DNA from 3 places in the Streptococcus porcinus genome. Region 3 is predicted to be linked to each of the others. Evidence: predicted binding sites of a transcription regulator. Region 3 holds the regulator's gene; each other region holds the start of a gene.
The links. The regulator HrcA, encoded in region 3, represses chaperone genes, less so after heat shock. The targets are predictions, from matches to a motif close to TTAGCACTCNNNNNNNNNGAGTGCTAA.
Positions count from the first base shown of each region.

Region 1: FGK96_RS02270 (ATP-dependent Clp protease ATP-binding subunit) is a predicted target of HrcA. The motif match lies at 2,323-2,349, and genes of this name have one in related genera.
Region 2: groES (co-chaperone GroES) is a predicted target of HrcA. The motif match lies at 2,911-2,937, and genes of this name have one in related genera.

Region 1 is NZ_LR594036.1:447,353-455,167, reverse strand. It holds gene FGK96_RS02285 (NAD(P)H-hydrate dehydratase) at 53-892, opposite strand; gene FGK96_RS02280 (bifunctional methylenetetrahydrofolate dehydrogenase/methenyltetrahydrofolate cyclohydrolase) at 889-1,743, opposite strand; gene FGK96_RS02275 (DUF1797 family protein) at 1,954-2,184, opposite strand; gene FGK96_RS02270 (ATP-dependent Clp protease ATP-binding subunit) at 2,463-4,757, shown strand; gene FGK96_RS02265 (NUDIX domain-containing protein) at 4,870-5,316, shown strand; gene FGK96_RS02260 (DUF1827 family protein) at 5,363-5,665, shown strand; gene ileS (isoleucine--tRNA ligase) at 6,069-7,815, opposite strand, start outside.
Region 2 is NZ_LR594036.1:2,062,755-2,070,569, forward strand. It holds gene FGK96_RS09965 (G5 domain-containing protein) at 1-753, opposite strand, end outside; gene groL (chaperonin GroEL) at 914-2,542, opposite strand; gene groES (co-chaperone GroES) at 2,585-2,875, opposite strand; gene FGK96_RS09980 (ATP-dependent Clp protease ATP-binding subunit) at 3,017-5,458, opposite strand; gene FGK96_RS09985 (CtsR family transcriptional regulator) at 5,458-5,919, opposite strand; gene FGK96_RS09990 (cold-shock protein) at 6,091-6,294, opposite strand; gene FGK96_RS09995 (hypothetical protein) at 6,642-6,911, shown strand; gene FGK96_RS10000 (cation:proton antiporter) at 6,914-7,815, shown strand, end outside.
Region 3 is NZ_LR594036.1:1,840,023-1,847,837, reverse strand. It holds gene FGK96_RS08935 (histidine phosphatase family protein) at 78-785, shown strand; gene FGK96_RS08930 (M15 family metallopeptidase) at 775-1,530, shown strand; gene FGK96_RS08925 (glucosaminidase domain-containing protein) at 1,527-2,114, shown strand; gene hrcA (heat-inducible transcriptional repressor HrcA) at 2,246-3,280, shown strand; gene grpE (nucleotide exchange factor GrpE) at 3,324-3,863, shown strand; gene dnaK (molecular chaperone DnaK) at 3,949-5,775, shown strand; gene dnaJ (molecular chaperone DnaJ) at 6,193-7,332, shown strand; gene FGK96_RS08900 (enoyl-CoA hydratase) at 7,496-7,815, shown strand, end outside.

The DNA of each region.
Region 1 (7,815 bases), 1.4 Mb from region 3:
GCACGAAAAAAGGAGCCTGTAGCTCCTAGTCATTAGTTCTCACAAAAGAAGGTTAATTCTGACACCATTTTTTCATCCAATAGGGTATTTGCTCACAAATAGTAGTTGGCAATACCACATAGTTATCCCTAGCTAGTTGGTCTGCAATATAAGAATGCAAGTAAGTTGCCGCAGCTAATCTTTCAACTAGACTAACATTTTGAAATTGACCAGCAAAGCCAGCTATCATACCTGCTAGCGTATCGCCCATACCTGCCGTTGCTTGGTAAGGGCCCCCAATACCTATTTGAAAGATCTGATCTTGATAGAAAATACTCGTAGCGTGACTTTTTGCAACTAGTATAGTGCTATCAGGAAAACGACTTAAAGCTTCTTGGGTAGTCTGCAAGTTCTGTTTTTCAATTGCTAACCCTGATAAACGTTCCCATTCTTTTTCGTGAGGGGTTAAAACAAGATTCTGACCTTTTTTAACTTGGTCTTTTCTTTTTGCTATGAGGTTTAGAGCAGAGCCATCTAGGATTAAAATCTGCTCCTCTGACACCTGCGCCATAACGGAATCAAATAGGGTCTCAGCTTTGCTATTCTCCGAAAGTCCGGGTCCGATAAGAATAACATCCGCAGTCCGTATATGTTGTAAGAATAGGGCTTTGTCATCGACTGAAAAGGCCATCGCTTCTGGTAATTGAGCGTGAAGTGGACTAATGTTATCTTTTTCAGTAGCCACAGTTACTAAGCCAGCACCACTATAAACAGCCGCTTTTGCAGCCATGATGATCGCTCCACCATAAGGAGAGAGCCCCCCAACTAAGAGTAATCGACCATAATCTCCCTTATGGCTTGCTCTTTTCCTTTTGGTAATCACTTGCTTTAAAAATTCCTGCGATAATTTCATTTGCTAACACTTCTTAGAGCGGACTGATAAGTTTGCTCTAGCAACATCGTAATGGTCATTGGTCCTACGCCTCCTGGTACCGGCGTGATATAACTTGCCTTTTGGGACACTTGTTCAAAGACTACATCTCCTATTAGTTTACCATTATCATCACGATTCATGCCGACATCAATAACTACGGCTCCTTCTTTGATAAATTCTTCTGTCACAAAATGACCTTGTCCAATAGCTACAATCAGGATATCAGCCTGTCTTGCGACTTCTGCTAAATGCCGTGTCCGTGAATGAGTTAAAGTCACTGTGGCATTTTTGTCAAGTAATAACTGTGCCATCGGCTTACCAACGATATTTGAACGCCCAATAATCACTGCATGCTTTCCTTCTAAATCAATACCGTAATCGCTAAACATCTCCATAATACCAGCCGGGGTGCAAGGAACCATTAGAGGTCGACCAGACCAAAGATGGCCGGTATTCATAGGATGAAAACCGTCCACATCTTTTTTAGGATCAATTTCGAGAATAATCTTTTTGTCATTAATATGACTTGGTAAGGGAAGCTGAACTAATATGCCATGGATCGTATCGTCTTGATTAAATTGATGAATAATAGCAATTAACTCTTCTTGACAAATTGATTCTGACAAACGTACTGTCTCACTCTTAAAACCTGCCGCAATGGCTGATTTTTCTTTATTTCGGACATAAACTTGACTTGCTGGATTATCACCTACAAGAATTACAACTAAGCCTGGAACAATTCCATGTTCCCTTTTTAAATCGTTTACTTTTTCGGCTAATTTATTTTGCATTTTTTGGCCCAATGCTTTACCATCGATGATTGTAACCATTACTTACTTCCTTTTTCTATTTTCTCTTTATTATACCAAAAAGATTAGTAAAGGTTCTTTGTTTTTAATAGCAAACCTTCTAACGGAATAAACAACTATGGTCATATCTAAATGAAAAGAATAAATATAACCTTTTTAAATAAAAATACATTTTAAGTAAAAATAAAAAACTTATTGAAAAATAAGCTTTCTATCCATGCTCCCGCAAAATCAATATAATAAATCGTAAATTTCCATTGCAATTAAATCAATACTATCAAATGAGTATGATTCACGCGCTTCCACATCACGTAATGTAAAAACGGGACCGCTTTCTGGATCATTTGCAAAAGATACCTCAGCAACTACAACACCATCACGTTCAAAATTTCTTTTTAAATTGCCACCATCATTGACCATCAATTCAAGGCGATTAATGATTCTCACTAAATGTGATTCCATGTCTTTTCTCCTATTCGTTTGTTATCCCCTTTATTCTATCATAAAAATAAATAAACCAACACAAAAAGAACTAATTTTATCAGTTTTTTCACAAACTTTAGGCCAAAATTGACCTATTTACTCTTTTGTAACCCATAACTATCACTCTATAAATACAAGTGCCAAATTTTGAACTTTTTGCTTGATTTCCAACCTAAGGGTGCTATAATAAGACTATGAAGTTTGACCATTATTGACTAAATGGTTTTCTTTTGAACAAAAGCCCCAGGAGGTATTTTATGCTTTGTCAAAACTGTAAATTAAACGAAGCCTCTATTCACCTATATGCTAACGTGAATGGGAAGCAAAGACAAATCGACCTTTGTCAAAACTGTTATCAAATTATAAAAACTGATGCAAACAACTCGATTTGGGGCGGGTTGCGTTCTAAACCCCAAGATCAAAAAGATTCTTTAAATCCTTTATTTGATGATTTCTTTGGTGATCTCAATAACTTTAGAGCTTTTGGTGACTTACCAAATACGCCTCCAACCCAAACTGGTCGACAAAATGGTAATGGCGGGGCTGGCGGAGGCAACAACCGCAATGGACAAGGAGCAATTTCTGGCCAAAACGCAAGACAGACTCAAAGAGAACCCGGTCTCCTTGAAGAGTTTGGGATTAATGTGACCGATATCGCAAGAAATGGTGATATTGATCCTGTTATTGGTCGCGATGAAGAGATTCTTCGCGTCATTGAAATTTTAAATCGACGAACTAAGAATAACCCTGTCTTGATTGGTGAGCCAGGCGTTGGTAAAACTGCAGTTGTAGAAGGCTTAGCTCAGAAAATCGTTGATGGCAGTGTTCCTCATAAACTTCAACATAAAGAGGTTATTCGCTTAGACGTGGTTAGTCTAGTTCAAGGAACTGGTATTCGTGGACAATTTGAAGAACGTATGCAAAAATTAATGGAAGAGATTCGTAACCGTCAAGATGTTATTCTCTTCATTGATGAGATTCATGAAATAGTTGGTGCTGGTACTGCAGGAGATGGCAATATGGATGCTGGCAATATCTTAAAACCAGCCTTAGCTCGTGGTGAGTTACAGCTGGTTGGTGCCACTACACTCAATGAATACCGCATCATCGAAAAAGATGCAGCCTTAGAACGTCGGATGCAACCTGTTAAGGTCGATGAGCCTTCTGTGGAAGAAACCATTACCATCCTTAAAGGTATTCAAGCCAAATACGAAGACTACCATCATGTCAAATACAGTCAAGATGCCATTGAAGCAGCCGCTAATTTATCGAATCGTTATATCCAAGACCGATTCTTACCGGATAAAGCTATTGACCTACTTGATGAAGCTGGCTCAAAAATGAATTTAACTCTTAATTTCGTTGATCCTAAAGAAATTGATAAACGTTTAGTGGAAGCCGAAAATTTAAAAGCGCAAGCCACTCGTGATGAAGATTTTGAACGCGCAGCTTATTTTCGCGACCAAATCGCTAAGTACAAGGAGCTCCAAAACCAAAAGTTAGACGATCAAGATACTCCTATCATTACTGAAAAGACTATTGAAGCAATTGTTGAACAAAAAACCAATATTCCTGTTGGTGATCTCAAAGAGAAAGAACAGTCTCAATTAGTTAATCTATCAGATGATTTGAAGGCTCATGTAATTGGTCAAGATGCTGCTGTTGATAAAATTGCTAAAGCTATTCGTCGTAATCGTGTCGGTTTAGGTAGTCCAAATCGACCAATTGGATCTTTCCTCTTTGTAGGTCCGACTGGGGTAGGGAAAACGGAATTATCTAAACAATTAGCTATTGAACTCTTTGGCTCAGCCGATAATATGATTCGCTTTGACATGTCTGAATATATGGAAAAACACGCTGTTGCTAAGCTAGTGGGGGCTCCTCCAGGATATGTGGGGTATGAAGAAGCTGGTCAATTAACAGAAAAAGTCAGACGAAATCCCTATTCACTGATATTATTAGACGAAGTTGAAAAAGCTCACCCTGATGTTATGCATATGTTTCTGCAAGTTTTAGATGACGGTAGGCTTACTGATGGACAAGGGCGGACAGTCAGCTTTAAGGATACTATTATCATCATGACATCAAATGCAGGTACCAGCAAAGCTGAAGCCTCTGTTGGTTTTGGTGCATCCCGCGAAGGACGTACTAATTCTGTTTTAGGTGAGTTAAGCAATTACTTCAGTCCAGAATTTATGAACCGTTTTGATGGCATCATTGAATTCCAAGCATTAAGTAAAGACAATTTATTACATATCGTTGACTTAATGTTAGCCGATGTCAATACACGCTTAGCATATAATAATATTCACCTTGATGTTACAGATAAGGTAAAAGAAAAATTAGTTGATCTCGGCTATGATGCTAAGATGGGTGCTCGTCCACTTAGAAGAACAATTCAAGATTATATTGAAGACGCTATCACTGACTACTATCTTGAAAACCCTACTGAGAAAGAGCTGAAAGCCATATTGACTAGTAATGGCAATATAGTTATCAAAAGCGCCAAGAAACTTACTAGAACACAACCTATTCCTCAGCAAAAGGACTAATATATCAGAGTGCTAAAAATAGCACTCTTTTTATTAATTTTTGATCAAAAATACACATTTTAATAAGTTAAATCAATTAATTTTTAGTATAATAGTAAAAAGGAGGGAGCTTATGACAGTCCCAGTTTTCGGCGAAAAAAGTGATCAAAAAAACTATCAGACACGTTATGGTGTTTATGCAATTATTCCCAACCAAGAAGATGACAGAATTATTTTAGTACAAGCCCCGAATGGTTCTTGGTTCTTACCTGGTGGTGAAATAGAATATGGCGAAGATCATGCTACAGCTCTTGAAAGGGAGTTATTGGAGGAACTTGGTTTCTCAGCAGAAATAGGCTACTATTATGGGCAAGCAGATGAGTATTTCTACTCTCGCCATCGCGATACCTACTATCATAATCCAGCCCACCTCTATGAAGTAACGGACTATCACAGGGTATGTGATCCCTTAGAAGACTTTAATAATCTAGCATGGTTTCCAGTTGAAGAAGCCATTGACCTCTTAAAAAGAGGGAGTCACAAATGGGGCGTTCTAGAATGGCAAAAACACCACCATTAGTTCTTGTACTAATGATGTTATATATCAAATCAATTTGGAGGGTAATATGAGATTAATCAATACAACAAGCAGTCATCCTGAACTTGTTCAGAATCAACTACGAAATACAGATGCACAGTTAGTTGAGGTCTACTCAGCAGGAAATACTGATGTCGTCTTTACAAAAGCACCCACACATTATGAACTTTTAATTTCCAATAAATATCGTGCCATCAAAGATGAGGAATTAAATACTATTCGTCACTTCTTCCTTAAACGAAAAATTAATCCTGAATTGGTTATTCCTGATCAATCAAAAACATTGCACACTAACAATTTGATTGAAATATCTTTCCAAATTAAAGAATAAAGCAGATTTCTCATATTTATAAAGACCTCAAAAAGCTTAGTTTATCTAACTTTTTGAGGCTTTTATAATGCCAGTAAATAACTTTTTCTTTTAACTAACCGTTATCAGATTATCACCATCAATCCAGTCATAGCTTCAAAAGGAAAGCAAATGGTATTTTTGTAATTTGGGGGCACCCTCTTTAGATAAATTATTCTTAATATCTGATATTAAATTGATAAGTAGAGAGCTCTATTTAGCTCTTCTTTTACTTTTAGTATCCATAAAGGATAGAGGTAATCCAAAGGATTTATCCGAAACATTAATCCAATCGAAAGCAAAAAGCACCTTCACAATAAAAGGTGCTTTATTTGCCTAAATATTGACTAAGCTTATTAACTTAGTGAGTGATTTAAACTATTTATCAGTCTTCAAAGCCTTCAGCAACTGCTTCTGGGAAGTTTTCTTCAATAATTTTGGCACTTGCATCACAAACGAAGGCATTGTATGAACGCATTTTTGTTGTCGGATCAATACGACGAGAACGTTCGCAGACTTCACCAATAGCACGTTCAACAGTGAAAGCTACTCCATCAAATGCTACTGCGCTCGCTGGCGCTTCCTCTAAGTTAGCAATTGTTAATTGTGAAACAATTAATAGAAGTGCTACATCACTATCCAAAGCATTTAAAAGCGTTTTTATTTCTGCGCTAGCGTAGATTGTTAAATGCGCTTCAAGAGACTTACCAATAATTTTAGCATTACGAGCTTCTTCTAAGGCTTTTTGAGCTTGGTTTCGCAATAACATAAAGGCTTCCCAAGCATCTAAAATGTCATCTTGACCATTGAATGATTCCGCAACTGGTAACTCACTTAGTTGTACAAATTCTTCTTCTTCAAACTCTAGATAAGACCAAATCTCTTCAGCAGTATGCGGTAGAATTGGTGTTAATAGTTTAGTAATCTTAACTAAGATATCATAAAAGACTGTTTGCATTGCACGACGTTGATGACTATTAGCAGCCTCAATGTAAACAACATCTTTTGCAAAGTCCAAGTAGAAAGCTGATAAATCAACTGTAACAAAGTTTACTACGGCTTTATAAATAGCCATAAAATCATATGAGTTATATGCGTCATGGAAAACTTCTACCAGTTTATTAAATTTGATTGTCATATACTTATCAGCTGCAGATAAGTTTTCAAAAGGAACCGTATCATGGTTAGGATTAAAATCAGAAGTATTTGCAATTAAGAAACGAAGAGTATTTCTGATTTTACGGTAAGTTTCAGAAACCTGTCCTAAGATATCCATAGAGACACGCACATCGTTATCGGTATCCACTGAAGTTACCCAAAGACGAAGAATTTCCGCACCATACTGTTTGGTAACATCACTAGGTAAAATGGTATTCCCTTTAGATTTAGACATTTTTTCGCCTTTTCCGTCAAGAACAAACCCTTGTGATAAGATGGCTTTATATGGAGCATGACCATTCACGGCAACGGAGGTAATTAATGATGAATTAAACCATCCTCGGTACTGGTCTGATCCTTCCAAATAGAGGTCGGCAGGATAGATTAGGTTATTGCGAGCATTCATGACACCATTCCAAGATGAACCAGAATCAAACCATACGTCCATGATATCTGTTTCTTTTGTAAACTCTCCATTGGGAGAGCCTGGATGTGAAAAGCCTTCCGGTAAGAGCTCCTTAGCATCCTTTTTCCACCAAATGATGGATCCTTCTTTTTCAAAGAGATTAGCCACATGGTCCGTAACTTCTTTAGACATGATTGCTGTACCATCTTCTGCATAAAAAATAGGTAAAGGAACACCCCAAGCTCTCTGACGAGAAATAACCCAATCACCGCGATCACGAATCATATTATAAAGACGTGTTTTTCCCCATGCTGGGTGGAAGTCTGTCTTTTCAATTTCTGCTAGTATTTCCTCGCGAAAGCGTGAGACTGAGGCAAACCATTGCGGAACAGCACGCCAAATAATAGGTTTCTTAGTACGCCAGTCAAATGGATATGAGTGATTTATAAGCTCACTTGCTAATAGAAGGTCTCCTAATTTTTCTTGAACAATTGGTGTGACTTTATCATAGAATTTTCCTTGGAAATCAGGTCCAGCATTTTCCATCATTATGCCACGTTCGTCAACT
Region 2 (7,815 bases), 220 kb from region 3:
AGGTAAAGCTGGCATAGGCACAAAAAGACTATCTACAGCAATCCTATCACTAGGTAATACCTGTGTAGAATCAACATGGTAAAAAGGCTGATCAATCCATTTATAAGCTTCAGAATAAACAGCTGGACTTGTGGGAGCTGTGGTTTCTGTCTCTATCTTATATGTAGTAGTTGTACTGGTACTGCCATCAACCGCAGGACTGACAAGATCTGTCCCCACAGGTTTTGTAACATCAACACTGTATACAGTAGTAGCTGGTGTCGTCGAGGTTACCATAGTCGTCGGCTTAGTTCCTAAGACAATGACTGTTTCGGTTGGCTCAATCCGCTGAACAGTAATTACTGGGTTACCATTAGCGTCTAAAGCTCCTGTCTGAGTGGTAATTAATTTACCATCAACACCTTGAGTCTGGATTTGTCGGTAACCTACAGCTTGGCTAGGATCTGAAACATATCGAATAGGACTAGAAATAACTGTTTCCGTAACAGTTGGAGTCGTCGGCACTGCTAAAGTCGTTGTTGCAGATGATGGAACTCCTCCACTAGTAGCTAAAGGTATTGTTGCAGTGGTACTAGTTGAGTTTGTAACAGCAGGTGTTGTCGTTACTAAACTAGTTGGTGATGTTGACGTTACTAGTCCAGTAGTCTCCTCTGCACCGACAACCTGAGTTGTTAGCATCACCCCTAATAAGATACTACCAACTCCCAGCACCGTTTTGCGGATGCTAAAAACTTCTTTTTTATCCCTAAACATTCTCCTAATCCTCCCTTTTGTAACCTCTTTTTAATATTCCCTAACCTGATTGTAGCATATATGTATTAATTCACAAAAGGTTTTGCTATAATTTTTTAACAAATTAAAAAAGGTAGCAAAGATCAAGGCTCTTGCTACCTTTCTAATGTCTCTTCTAACTTTACATCATGCCACCCATCATACTTGGATCCATTCCGGCTGGCATCGCTGGAGCTGCTGGTTCTGGTTTATTTGCCACAACCGCTTCAGTGGTCAATATTAAACTTGCAACCGATGCTGCATTTTGAAGTGCAGAACGTGTCACTTTCACAGGATCTATGATTCCTGTTTCAATCATGTCAACCCATTCTCCGCTTGCAGCATTAAAACCTGTTCCGACTGGGCTATTTTTCAACTTATCAATAATAACCGAACCTTCAAAGCCAGCATTATAAGCAATTTGACGAACCGGCTCTTCAAGTGCACGGAGAACAATATTACGTCCGGTCGCTTCATCTCCCGTTAAGTCAAGCGCAGCTACTTTTTCAATAACTGTTACAAGTGCTGTTCCACCACCACTAACAATACCTTCTTCGACTGCTGCACGAGTAGCGTTTAAAGCATCTTCAATGCGCAATTTCATTTCTTTTAGTTCTGTTTCTGTTGCGGCACCTACTTTGATAACTGCAACACCACCTGCCAATTTAGCTAAACGTTCTTGTAATTTTTCACGATCGAAGTCTGAAGTTGTTGTTTCTAACTGTGATTTGATCAGTCCCACACGGTTAGCAATCGCTTCAGCAGAGCCAGATCCCTCAACAATAACTGTAGAATCCTTGTCAACAGTTACTTTAGCAGCCTGTCCAAGCGCAGCAATTGTCGCATCCTTAAGCTCAAGTCCTAAATCTTCTGTGATCACTGTTCCGCCAGTTAAAATAGCAATATCTTCTAACATAGCTTTACGACGATCACCAAATCCTGGGGCTTTCACAGCTACAACATTAAATGTTCCGCGAATTTTGTTTAAAACAAGAGTTGGTAATGCTTCTCCATCCACATCGTCAGCAATAATAAGCAATGGACGACTTGTTTTAAGAACTTCTTCTAATAATGGTAGAATTTCTTGAATATTTGAAATTTTCTTATCTGTTATTAAAATAAATGGATTCTCAAGATCAGCAACCATCTTCTCATTGTCAGTTACCATGTATTGTGACAAGTAACCTCGGTCAAACTGCATACCTTCAACTACTTCAAGTTCAGTCTCCATACCGCGTGACTCTTCAATTGTGATAACTCCATCATTTCCAACACGTTCCATAGCTTCTGAAATGTATTCACCGACTTTTTCTGAACGGGATGACACAGCTGCTACTTGAGCAATAGCTTCTTTACCAGTAACAGGTTGCGCAATTGTTTTCAATTCTCCAACAGCTGCTGAAGTGGCCTTTTCAATCCCACGACGAATACCGATTGGATTAGCTCCTGCAGTCACATTTTTCAAGCCTTCACGAACGATAGCTTGTGTTAAAACTGTCGCAGTCGTTGTTCCATCACCAGCAATATCGTTAGTTTTTGATGCTACTTCTGAAACCAGTTTTGCACCCATATTTTCAAAGTGATCTTCCAGTTCAATTTCTTTAGCAATGGTTACCCCATCATTGGTAATTAGAGGTGAGCCGAAGGCTTTTTCAAGTACAACATTACGGCCTTTTGGTCCCAAGGTAACTTTGACTGTATCTGCTAAAATATCTACACCACGTACCATTGCTGCACGCGCATCTGCTGAAAATTTAATATCTTTTGCCATATAAAATCCTTCTTTCTGTAACTATTGTAATGAGGTGACTACTTATTCAGTAATAATTGCAATAATATCTGACTCTCTAATGATAGAAACTTTTTCTTCATTAATGGTTACTTCTAAATCATGTCCGCTTTCAACTAAAACTTCTTGACCAACCTTAACAGAAGGTGATACAAGCTCACCAGTGATAGTTCGCATACCAGTTTCGCTAACGGCTACAACCTTAGCTTTTCTTGTTGACTCTTTTTGTGCTCCAGCAAGAACAAAGCCTCCGACTGTTTTTTCTTGCTCTTCATTAAATTTAACGACCACGCGGTCACCTAATGGTTTTAACATGAGTATTACCTCCAATAAATTGAATTTTATTATTTTTAGCACTTTTTTATATAGAGTGCTAGTTCTGTTTACTATTTTATCACTTGGTCAAAAATAGTCAAGAAAAAAGAGCCTAGTTTTTTACTAAACTCTCTCTTTATCTTATTCTATGTCACATTTTATTTTGCCTTTGGTTAAACCAACTTTTAATTTATTTCCAGAAGATAACTGTCCCGAAAGGAGTAGCTCTGACAATTTATCCTCAACTTCTGTTTGAATCGTTCTTCGAAGAGGACGAGCCCCCATTTCAACATCATAACCTTTTTCAGATAGGTATTTAAGTGCAGACGGTTGGAATTTTAGAGTAATTCCCTTTTCTTTTAGGGTAGCAATTAATGGTTTCACCATAATCCTAACTACTTGTTGCATATCTTCTTGACTTAAACTGTGGAAAACAACCTTTTCATCAATTCGATTAATAAATTCAGGACGATAAGTTTTCTTTAGTTCTTCTAAAATCCGTTTTTCCATAGCTTGGTGATCGTGACTAATATCTCTAACACCAAAACCTACAGTCTTATCATCTCGAAGTGCTGTCGCACCTAAATTGCTGGTCATGATAATAATAGTATTCGTGAAGTCAACTTTGCGACCACGGGAATCTGTCAGCACACCGTCATCCAAAACTTGAAGAAGAACGTTGAAAATATCTGGGTGAGCTTTTTCAACTTCATCAAAGAGCAAAACGGAGTAAGGCCTATTCCTTACTTTTTCTGTCAATTCTCCACCCTCGTCATAGCCCACATATCCTGGAGGAGCACCATTAAGACGACTGGCTGAAAATTTTTCCATGTACTCTGACATATCGAAACGAATCAATGCTGATTCATCATCAAATAAAACTTCAGCCAAGGCTTTCGCCAGCTCTGTTTTCCCAACACCTGTGGGACCTAGAAACATAAATGAACCAATTGGCCGTTTGCCAGTGCGAATACCAGATTGGTTACGACGTATAGCCCTTGAAATAGCTGAAATAGCCTCGTCTTGACCAATAACGCGTTTGTGTAATTCTTCCTCTAAACGAAGGTATTTTTGGCTATCAGCTTGGCTAATTTTCTCAAGCGGTATGCCTGATAGTCTACTCAAAGTTGCCATAATATCATCTTCTGTAACTGGGGTTGGGTTGGGCTTTGTTTTCTGACCAGCCTTTAACAGACTAGCCACCTTTTTAAAATCCTTATCTAGGATAGCTTGATCAATAGGACTTAAAAGGGAGGGAGCCTCTTTTTTGATTAGTCCCTGAACTGTTGCACTTGCCTCATCTAAGAGGTCTATAGCAGAATCTGGCAGGTTTTTGCTAGTTAAATAACGATGTGCAACTTTAACAGCCACTTTGACAGCCTGATCAGAAATACCAACATTATGATACATCTCATAAGAAGATTTTAGACCAAGAAGAATTTGGTAAGCATCTTCAAGGCTTGGTTCTTCAATTAAAATTTTAGCAAAACGACGAGATAGAGCTGCATCTTTTTCAATATGTTTTTGATATTCTTCCTGAGTTGTTGCACCTACCATATGTAGCGTTCCACGAGACAAGGCTGGTTTCAAGATATTAGCTGCATCTAAGGTACTATCGATACCACTTCCAGACCCCATAATCGTATGTAATTCATCAACAAAAAGAATGATTTTCCCATCAGCTTCGATATCATCTATTATTTGGTTCATCCGCTCTTCAAAATCACCACGAAAACGGGTTCCTGCAACCACACTCATCATGTCCAATTCCAAAACTCGCATCTCCTGCAATTCGTAGGGAATAGCCCCCTCGACAATTCGTTGAGCTAGTCCATACGCCAAAGCCGTTTTCCCAACACCCGCATCTCCGACTAAGACCGGATTATTCTTGGTCTTGCGGCTCAATACCTGGACCATCCGAGTAATTTCTTTATCTCGACCAATCACCGGTTCTAAAAGTCCTTGACTGGCCATCTGCGTTAAGTCACGTGTGAAATCAGAAAGTTCACCTGCTGAACTTGCCGGTTTCATCATATCTGAGAAGGTCCCACCTGCTTTTGATTTTTTAGGTTTGCGTAATTCATAAATAGCTTTAATAGTCTCTTTACTATAGGCAGCCTGTCTTTCAATTGCTTTACGTAAATCAGAGATTTTCAACTCCCCTTGACCCTCATCTCGTAGTTTAAAACCAGCCATTTCAAGTAAACGTGCTGCCATCACATCAGGGTTCAATAATATTGCAAAAAGCACGTGTTCCGATCCCACTTCCTGGGCACCTGTTACTTGACGGATAGCATCTGAAAACTGGAGAATTTTTGTTAAAGTTCTAGACTGACCTTTTAAAGTCCATTCTTTCACATCATCATTTGGTGTTTGTCCCATAGCCAAAATAGCTGCCGCTTCATATTCTTCTATGGCAACTTTATCATCAAATTCATTGAAAACAAGTCCCGCGAGTGAATTGTTAACCACAACCATTGCTAAAAGAAGATGCCAGGTTTCTAAATATTGGCTATCAAAGCGTGCAGCTTGATATTGAGCCTGCTTGAAAATTTCTTGCATTTTAAGTGAGTAATCTATCATTAATTGCTTCCCTTCCTGTCAATACGCTGTAGCAAACGATATAGCATACGCGCACGAATAGCAGATGCGTCTGCCCCTAGAACTTCATCAGAGGCCATTGCTAAGATAACGTTCCCCTCGCGTTCAGTAATTAAATGTTCATCAAATAATAATTGAATAGAATCAGTAAAAACAACTTCACTCACCTGCTGACCAATATTTGCAGTTAAATTGCCAATGAGATGGTGTTTGTCTGAAAAGTGCACTTTAGCAATTCGAATATAGCCACCGCCACCCCGCTTACTCTCAACTTCATATCCCCGACTTTCAGTGAAACGGGTTTTAATAACATAATTAATCTGACTTGGTACCACTTGAAAAGAATCTGCTAATAGGGAACGTTTAATTTCGGCAATCCCCGATTGAGCTAATAACTCTTTGATATATTCCTCAATGCTATCCGATGTGTTTTTTGTCGGCATCAACTCACCCCTTCATTTCTACTCAATTTTTGACTAAAACTGACTTTTATTATAACAAATTGCAGATGTGAAAAGCAAATCTTTGTTTGCTAAAACAATCTCTTTGGTTCATATAGACACAAAAAAGGCAGAAACTAGTCCGCCTTTTCTTTATCTATTGTTCATTACTGATTAAGATAATTTAGTGATATTCACTGCTTGAGGGCCACGTTGACCTTCTTCAACATCAAATTCAACTTTTTGACCTTCATCTAAAGTTTTGAAACCATCAGACTGAATTGCTGAAAAATGTGCGAAGACATCTTGACCTTCCTCAGTTGAGATAAAACCGAAACCTTTTTCAGCGTTAAACCATTTAACTGTACCTTGTGCCATATACATCCACTTCCTTTCTAATAAAGCTATTGTGTAAAACTAGAGAGAAATGAAGATGTTAAAACACAAATATTTACTCAAAAACTAATTTACAATCCCAGTTTAACAGAGAATAAGGGTATTGTCAAGGCAAAACATTAAAACTCCTTTAAAACTTTAAAAAATAAATTAAATAGAAAGCGTTTAACTAGATCAAGGTAGTTTTTAGTTGAGTTTCTCCTCTCTCTAGGCTAAAATGTGTTGTATAAAGAAGTCACTATTTTTAACAGCTCAAAGTCATTAATTTCTTTGAGATAATTAATGAAAAATTAAGCGAATTGCTAAAATAGGCGATTATAGGAGAGAACATGTCCAACACCAACTTAGTAGACCGCATTCAAACTATGCGTCAAAAATATATTAACAATTACCCTACAGAGAAACTAAAGGCAGATTACACCTGTTCAGATATCAGAAAAGCTAAAAAATTAAAAAAGAAGCTTATTGCTCTTGAAAAAGAACGTTGCCACAAATTAATTGAACATATTGATGTCACTGAGATTGACCAAAAAATTGCTATTTTAAAAAATAACTACATTAATGAAAGTCAGTCATCTCATAAACAGGAAAAATCTTAATCATGCCAATAGCTATAATTGTCATCACCTTTTTACTTTCCCTCATCTTATCCAACGTTATTAATCGTATTATTCCTCAGATACCTTTACCCGCTATACAACTCTTTTTTGGTATTCTATTTGGAATTTTTAGCAAAGATCAAGCTTTAATTCTAAACCCTGAGCTTTTTCTAGCTTTTGTTATCGCACCTTTAAACTTTCGTGAAGGTCAAGAAAGTGATGTTAAAAGTTTTCTAAAGTCACGCAATCTGGTTTTATTCCTTATCTTGCCTACTGTTTTTTTAACCACTATTCTTATGGGGCTCAGTATTAAGGCCTTACTTCCTGTAGAATTACCCCTTGCTCTATGTTTTGCTATGGGGGCTTCTTTAGCCCCAACTGACGCCGTAGCCTTCTTATCCCTTGCTAAGCGTTTTAAGTTTCCTAATCAAATCAAAAATATTCTTACTTCCGAAGGGCTTTTAAATGACGCTAGTGGTCTAGTTGCTTTTCAGTTTGCCCTCATTGCTCTTACTACAGGCTATTTTTCTCTGACAAAAGCAGGGCTCCAATTATTAATTTCCATTGTCGGAGGGTTAGCTGTTGGTATCATCTTTGCATTATTAAATAGAATCTTTTTGTCTATCCTAGAAAAATATGACGCTGCCGATGTTACAGGAGCTCTATTACTTGAGTTAACTCTTCCTTTCGTTGTTTACTTTATTGCTCATGTGTTAAATGTTTCAGGTATTATTGCAGTTGTTATTGCTGGGGTTATGCAAGCCAACCGACTTAAAAAAGTTACCTTATTCGATGCACAAGTTGATCGTGTGACAACAATTATCTGGGAGACTATAAATTTTATGTTAAATGGTCTTGTCTTTATGATATTTGGCATGGAATTAGCTCAATTTACTAGTCCCGC
Region 3 (7,815 bases):
CCTAAACGTTGATTTGATTGCCTGTAAAAGCAAAATCATGCTATAATCTTATTATCTATAGAATCTGGGAGGATAAGATGTCGAAAACGAGATTATATATTGCCCGTCATGGAAAAACCATGTTTAATACAATTGGTCGTGCTCAAGGTTGGAGTGATACCCCCTTAACTAAAAAAGGAGAAGAGGGGATTCGAGAATTAGGCCTTGGCTTAAAAGATGCAGGCATTCCTTTTAAAGCAGCTTTCTCTAGCGATTCTGGTCGAACAATGCAAACTATGGAGATTATTCTTAAGGAATCCGAAAACGAATTTCTCCCCTATACTAGAGATAAAAGAATTCGGGAATGGTGTTCTGGTAGCCTAGATGGTGCTTATGATGCAGAGCTTTTTATGGGGGTTTTGCCAAGAACTAAAGCCTTTGAAGGAAAAAAAGATATGCGTGATGTTCCATATTCTGAGTTGGCTGAAAGTATCGTTGAGGTCGACACCGCTAATTGGGCTGAGTCGTGGGATGTTTTGAAAAAACGGATTTATGAAGGTTTTGAGGCTATCGCTTTATCCATTGAAAATTCCGGAGGTGGAAATGCTATTGTTGTTAGTCATGGTATGACAATTGGAACTTTTATGTGGTTGATTGATCCTAACCGTGAAAAACAATTTATTGATAACGGCAGTGTAACTATTGTTGACTTTGAAGAGGGACAATTTCACATTAAAGCTATTGGTGATATGAGTTATCGTTATCGTGGCCAAGAGATTATAGAGAAAATATCAAATGAAAAATAATAAGTTACTACTTTTTTTGATGCAGGTTTTAGCCTTGCTTTTGTTTGTCCTTTGCTTATATATTTTTATTAAGGGCGATGCTACCCTTTTAAATCCTAAAAAGGTTCAAGAGAGTCAGAGTGTTACAGAAAAAAAGACAACAGTTACTTCGAAAGCTAATAGTGATTTACCCAAGGTTTCAGCTAAAGACTGGGAGTTAGTTTTAGTTAATCGTGACCATATAAAAGAAGAGATGAATCCGGAACTTTCGGAGATTAATGGTATCTATGTGGATAAAAGGATTGCAGATGCAACAGCTGATTTTTTAGCGGCAGCTCAGGCTGTGAGTCCTCAGGAACATCTCATTTCTGGTTATAGAAGTGTCGAATATCAGGCACAGCTTTATCAGACTTACCTTGCTCAGGAAATGGCAAAGGATCCTAATCTAACACAAGAAGCCGCGGAGAAACTGGTTCAAACCTACTCTCAACCTGCGGGTTCTAGTGAACATCAAACTGGTCTAGCTATTGATATGAGTACAGTTGACCAGCTAAATCAAAGTGATCCAGCAGTTGTTAAACAAATTATTGCTTTAGCGCCTAAGTATGGTTTTGTTCTACGATTTAAAGATGACAAAAAGGAAAGTACTGGCGTTGGGTATGAAGATTGGCATTACCGTTATGTAGGTAAGGAATCAGCGGCATATATGACAAAGCATAACCTTTCTTTAGAAGAATATATTAAGGTTTTGAAGGAGAAACAATGAGAGCGCGTTTGAAATTACCTGTGTTTTTAGCAATAATTGCCTTCTTTCTACTGGCTTGCGTTTTGCCACTTGTTATTAATAGTCATGCTAATCAAGCTTATAAAAAGGTAAAGGTCCCTTACACTCAAAAAGAATTTATAAAAGAAATAAGCAAAGAAGTTATTCCTTATGCCAAAGTTTATGGTATTCGATCATCGGTTATTATTGGCCAAATTTTGTTGGAAAGTCAGAATGGACAAACCCTTTTAGCTTCACGTTATCATAATTTGTTCGGAATGGAAGCTAGACCTGGTCAGGCATTTGCAAACTTATATGTTTCAAAGAAAGTAGCCTCTCAATCAAATGATAGCTTTGTTCGTTTTACCCGCTATTCTGATTGGCAGAATTCAATTGCTGATTATTTTTCAACTCTACGTAAAGGACAGGTTTGGGATAAACAACTTTATCGGGAATTAGCTACACAAGAAGGCTATAAGGCTCCTGCTCAAGCTCTCGAAGATTACATCTATTCTTACGATAAAGATTACTCTAACAAATTAATAAAAGTTATTGAAGATAACGATTTGACTCAGTTCGACAAATAAATTAGCACTCTAAAAAAAGAGTGCTAATTTTTTGAGGTTTTTTCTTGACAGGTAGGATATTAAGAGTATAATAGAAATATAAGTTAGCAGTCTTGAGGTTTGAGTGCTAATTCCGAAAGGGGTGATTGTTAGTGATCACAGAGCGTCAGAATGAAATTCTAAATTTGATTGTTGACTTGTTCACGCAAACTCATGAACCGGTCGGGTCAAAAGCTCTGCAAGCAAGTATAGAGACGAGTAGCGCGACCATTCGTAATGAAATGGCTAAGCTTGAGAAGTTGGGGTTGCTAGAAAAAGCTCATACCTCAAGTGGACGAATGCCTAGTGCGGCAGGGTTTAAATATTTTGTCGAGCATTCTTTGAATCTTGACAGTATTGATGAAAGAGATGTCTATCAGCTTGTGAAAGCTTTTGATTTTGAAGCCTTTAAGCTAGAGGATATACTGGCAAAAGCAAGTCATGTCTTAGCTGCGATTACAGGTTATACAGTTGCTATTTTGGATGTAGAGCCGTCGAGGCAAAAGCTGACAGGTTTTGAAATTGTTAAACTTTCCAATCACGATGCTTTAGCTGTCCTTAATCTGGATGAATCTAAGCCGATTACAGTCCAGTTTGCTATTCCTAAAAACTTTCTAAAGCGTGATTTATTCATCTTAAAGGAAATTGTAGATGAACGTTTACTAGGACGAGAACTAATGGATGTTCACTACAAACTAAGAACTGAAATTCCTCAAGTTCTTCAGAAATATTTTACAGTAACGGATAATGTTTTAGATTTGTTTGATTATATTTTTAAGGGATTATTTCAAGAAAGTGTTTTTGTAGATGGCAAGGTTCATGCCCTTGATTATGCAGGCTTACAAACTTATCAGTATTTAGACAATGAACAAAGTTTAGCTTTGACAATACGCCAAAGTATGGCAGAAAATGAAATGGCTACCGTTCAAGTTGCTGATAGTAGTGAACCAGCTTTAGCAGACTTAAGTCTTTTGACTTATAAATTTCTTATCCCTTATCGAGGATTTGGTTTACTTAGCCTAATAGGCCCCATTGATATGAATTATCGACGAAATGTTAGTTTAATTAATGTGGTAGGACGTATTTTGGCAGTGAAACTGAGAGATTACTATCGCTATTTAAACAGTAATCATTACGAGGTTCATTAGTTTATAACCTTGTTCAAAGAAAATAAAGAAAGAGGACCTTCAATTGTCAAAGAAAGATAAAGAAGATATTCAAAAAGAAGAAATTGAAAATGTGACCGAGGAGACTGAGCAAAAAAAGGTTGAAGAAACTGAGGCACCCATTGAAAAAACAGAATTAGAATTAGCTCTTGAGAAGGCGGAAGATTTTGAAAATAAATACCTTCGTGCCCATGCTGAAATGCAAAATATTCAACGCCGAGCTAATGAAGAACGTCAGAACCTTCAACGCTATCGTTCACAGGATTTAGCAAAAAAAATCTTACCGAGCTTAGATAATCTTGAACGCGCGCTTGCTGTTGAAGGCTTAACCGACGATGTTAAAAAAGGTTTAGTGATGGTTCAAGAAAGTCTCGTTCAGGCATTAAAAGAAGAAGGAATTGAAGAAGTAGCGACAGAAAGCTTTGACCATAATTTACATATGGCCGTGCAAACATTGCCAGCTGATGACAATCATCCAGCAGATAGCATTGCAGAGGTTTTCCAAAAAGGCTATAAGCTTCATGAAAGATTACTTAGACCCGCAATGGTTCTTGTTTATAATTAACAACTATTCATTTAACAGATAATCATTTTCGACCGCCAAGTCGTTAAACTAGCCTAGTACAAGAAAAAATAAAGAGGTATATAAGATGTCTAAAATTATTGGTATTGACTTAGGAACAACAAACTCAGCAGTAGCAGTTCTTGAAGGAGCTGAAAGCAAAATTATTGCTAACCCAGAAGGAAATCGTACAACTCCTTCAGTAGTATCGTTTAAAAATGGAGAAATTATTGTCGGTGACGCTGCTAAACGTCAAGCAGTGACAAACCCTGAAACTATTATCTCTATTAAATCTAAAATGGGAACTTCAGAGAAAGTTGCAGCAAATGGAAAAGAATATACTCCACAGGAAATCTCTGCAATGATTCTTCAATACCTTAAAGGTTATGCTGAAGATTACCTTGGTGAAAAAGTAACAAAAGCTGTTATCACAGTTCCAGCTTACTTTAACGATGCTCAACGTCAAGCAACAAAAGATGCAGGTAAAATTGCAGGCCTTGAAGTAGAACGTATCGTCAATGAACCAACTGCAGCAGCTCTTGCTTACGGTCTTGATAAGACAGATAAAGAAGAAAAAATCTTGGTCTTTGACCTTGGTGGTGGTACCTTTGACGTTTCAATCCTTGAACTAGGAGATGGTGTCTTTGATGTGCTTGCTACCGCGGGTGACAATAAACTTGGTGGGGATGACTTTGACCAAAAAATCATTGATTTCTTAGTAGAAGAATTTAAAAAAGAAAATGGCATTGATTTATCTCAAGATAAAATGGCCTTACAACGTTTGAAAGATGCTGCTGAAAAAGCTAAGAAAGACCTTTCAGGTGTGACTCAAACACAAATTTCATTACCATTTATCACTGCCGGAGCTGCTGGACCGCTTCACTTGGAAATGAGCTTGTCTCGTGCTAAATTTGATGATTTAACACGTGATCTTGTTGAACGCACTAAGACTCCGGTTCGTCAAGCTCTTTCAGATGCAGGACTATCCTTATCAGAAATTGACGAAGTTATCTTAGTTGGTGGTTCAACTCGTATCCCAGCTGTTGTCGAAGCTGTTAAAGCTGAGACTGGTAAAGAACCTAATAAATCTGTAAACCCTGATGAAGTTGTTGCTATGGGTGCTGCTATTCAAGGCGGCGTCATCACTGGAGATGTTAAAGATGTTGTTCTTCTTGATGTTACCCCACTATCACTTGGTATCGAAACTATGGGTGGTGTCTTCACTAAATTGATTGACCGTAACACAACTATCCCAACATCTAAATCACAAGTTTTCTCAACAGCTGCAGACAATCAACCAGCCGTTGATATCCACGTTCTCCAAGGGGAACGCCCAATGGCAGCAGACAACAAGACTCTTGGACGCTTCCAATTGACAGATATTCCTGCAGCTCCTCGTGGTATTCCACAAATCGAAGTAACTTTTGACATTGATAAAAATGGTATTGTTTCTGTAAAAGCAAAAGACCTTGGCACACAAAAAGAGCAACACATCGTTATTAAGTCAAACGACGGTCTTTCAGAAGAGGAAATTGACCGCATGATGAAAGATGCAGAAGCAAATGCAGAAGCAGATGCTAAACGTAAAGAAGAAGTAGATCTTAAGAACGAAGTAGACCAAGCTATCTTTGCAACTGAAAAAACAATCAAAGAAACAGAAGGTAAGGGCTTCGATACTGAACGTGATGCTGCACAATCAGCTCTTGATGAATTGAAGAAAGCGCAAGAATCTGGCAACCTTGAAGATATGAAAGCGAAACTTGAAGCACTCAACGAAAAAGCACAAGGGCTTGCAGTTAAAATGTATGAACAAGCGGCAGCAGCACAACAAGCCGCTCAAGGAACAGAAGAAACACAATCAACAGATTCAAATAAAGGCGATGATGTTGTTGATGGTGAGTTTACTGAAAAATAAGCTTATCCTATTAGACAGAGCTAATCTAAGCTAGTTCCTTATATTATTAGGTGTTGAAGTTAGTAAAAAGGCGAGGTAATCATTTGAAAATGCGTGATTGTCTCTCCTCCTGTTTAATAAAACAATAATCGATATTTGGGTGAGACTTTGTATTGTCTCAGTCTATGATGAGTAAAATATCCAAAGTCAGAGGTTTTACCAGACCTCTGTTTTTGGCTAATTGATTAGGTTTACCTTTTAATCATACAGAAAGGAATCAAGGTGTTCAAAAGCTGAACACGGTCGTTCATGTGAAGGCGGGCAGCTAAATGTGCTTAAATGGGCCGCAGCTCTATAAAAAGGAATTTTCTAGAGGCAAATACTTGACTCTTGTTCTTATTTTTGTGGAGATATTAACGACTTTTATATCTTAATACTATGAATAATACAGAATTTTATGACCGCTTGGGGGTATCAAAGAATGCCTCGCAAGATGAAATTAAAAAAGCTTATCGGAAGATGTCAAAAAAGTACCATCCAGACATCAATAAAGAAACTGGAGCTGAGCAAAAATATAAAGACATTCAGGAAGCATATGAAACTTTGAGTGACTCACAAAAACGAGCTGCTTATGACCAATATGGTGCAGCAGGCGCACAAGGTGGTTTTGGTGGCGGTGCTGGTGGATTCGGTGGTTTTGATGGCTCTGGATTCGGTGGCTTTGAAGATATTTTCTCCAGTTTCTTTGGAGGGGGCGGCGGGATGCGTAATCCTAATGCTCCAAGACAAGGTGACGATTTACAGTACCGCGTTAACCTATCCTTTGAAGAGGCTATTTTCGGAGCTGAAAAAGAAGTTTCTTATCATCGTGAAGCAACTTGTCATACGTGTGCTGGCTCAGGTGCTAAACCAGGAACTAGTCCTGTAACGTGTGGTCGCTGTCATGGTTCGGGTGTTATCAATGTAGACACTCAAACACCACTTGGAATGATGCGTCGTCAAGTAACCTGTGATGTTTGTCATGGAACAGGACAAGAAATTAAAGAACCATGTCAAACTTGTCATGGAACAGGTCATGAAAAAGAGACTCATAAAGTTTCTGTTAAAATACCAGCAGGAGTAGAAACAGGCCAACAGATTCGTTTGCAAGGTCAAGGTGAGGCAGGGTTTAATGGAGGTCCTTATGGAGACTTATTCGTGGTCTTAAATGTTCTTCCAAGTAAGAAATTCGAACGGAACGGCTCAACCATTTACTATACGATGAACATTAGCTTTGTACAAGCTGCTTTGGGAGATGTAGTCGATATCCCTACAGTTCATGGAGATGTTGAAATGGCTATTCCTGCAGGAACGCAAACAGGAAAAGTTTTCCGCTTGAAAGGCAAAGGTGCTCCTAAACTTCGGGGTGCAGGACAAGGCGATCAGCATGTTACAATTAATATTGTAACTCCAACCAAACTAAATGATAAACAAAAAGAAGCTCTTCAAGCTTTTGCGCAAGCAAGTGGCCAAGAAGTTAGCACACCAAAGAAAAAAGGTTTCTTTGATAAAATGAAGGATGCTTTAGAAGATATTTAAAAAATCATAACTTAGAAGATACTCTTCTAAGTTATTTTTTTTTGAAAAAAACTTGCATCTTTGGAATATGTGGTGTAGAATATTAAACATATTTAGTTTGATTATCAAATAACTTTATATAAAAATAATTTTGTGATCAAATAAAATAAGAAAGTAGGCTAATATGACATTTCAAAATATTATGTTTGAAAAAGAAAGTGACTTAGCTGTTTTAACTCTCAACAGACCGGAAGTATCAAATGGTTTCAACGTTCCTATGTGTCAGGAGATACTACATGCAATCAAGACTGTTGCTAGTGATGATGCTATACGTTTTTTGATTATTAAGGCTAAGGGTTCAGTTTTCTCTGTGGGTGGGGATCTGGTTGAAATGGAAAAAGCTGTGGCTGATGACGACATCCAGTCACTTGTGGATATTGCTAAATTAGTTCAGGAAATCTCCTTTGCAATCAAGCAATTAGCGAAGCCAGTAATCATGTGTAC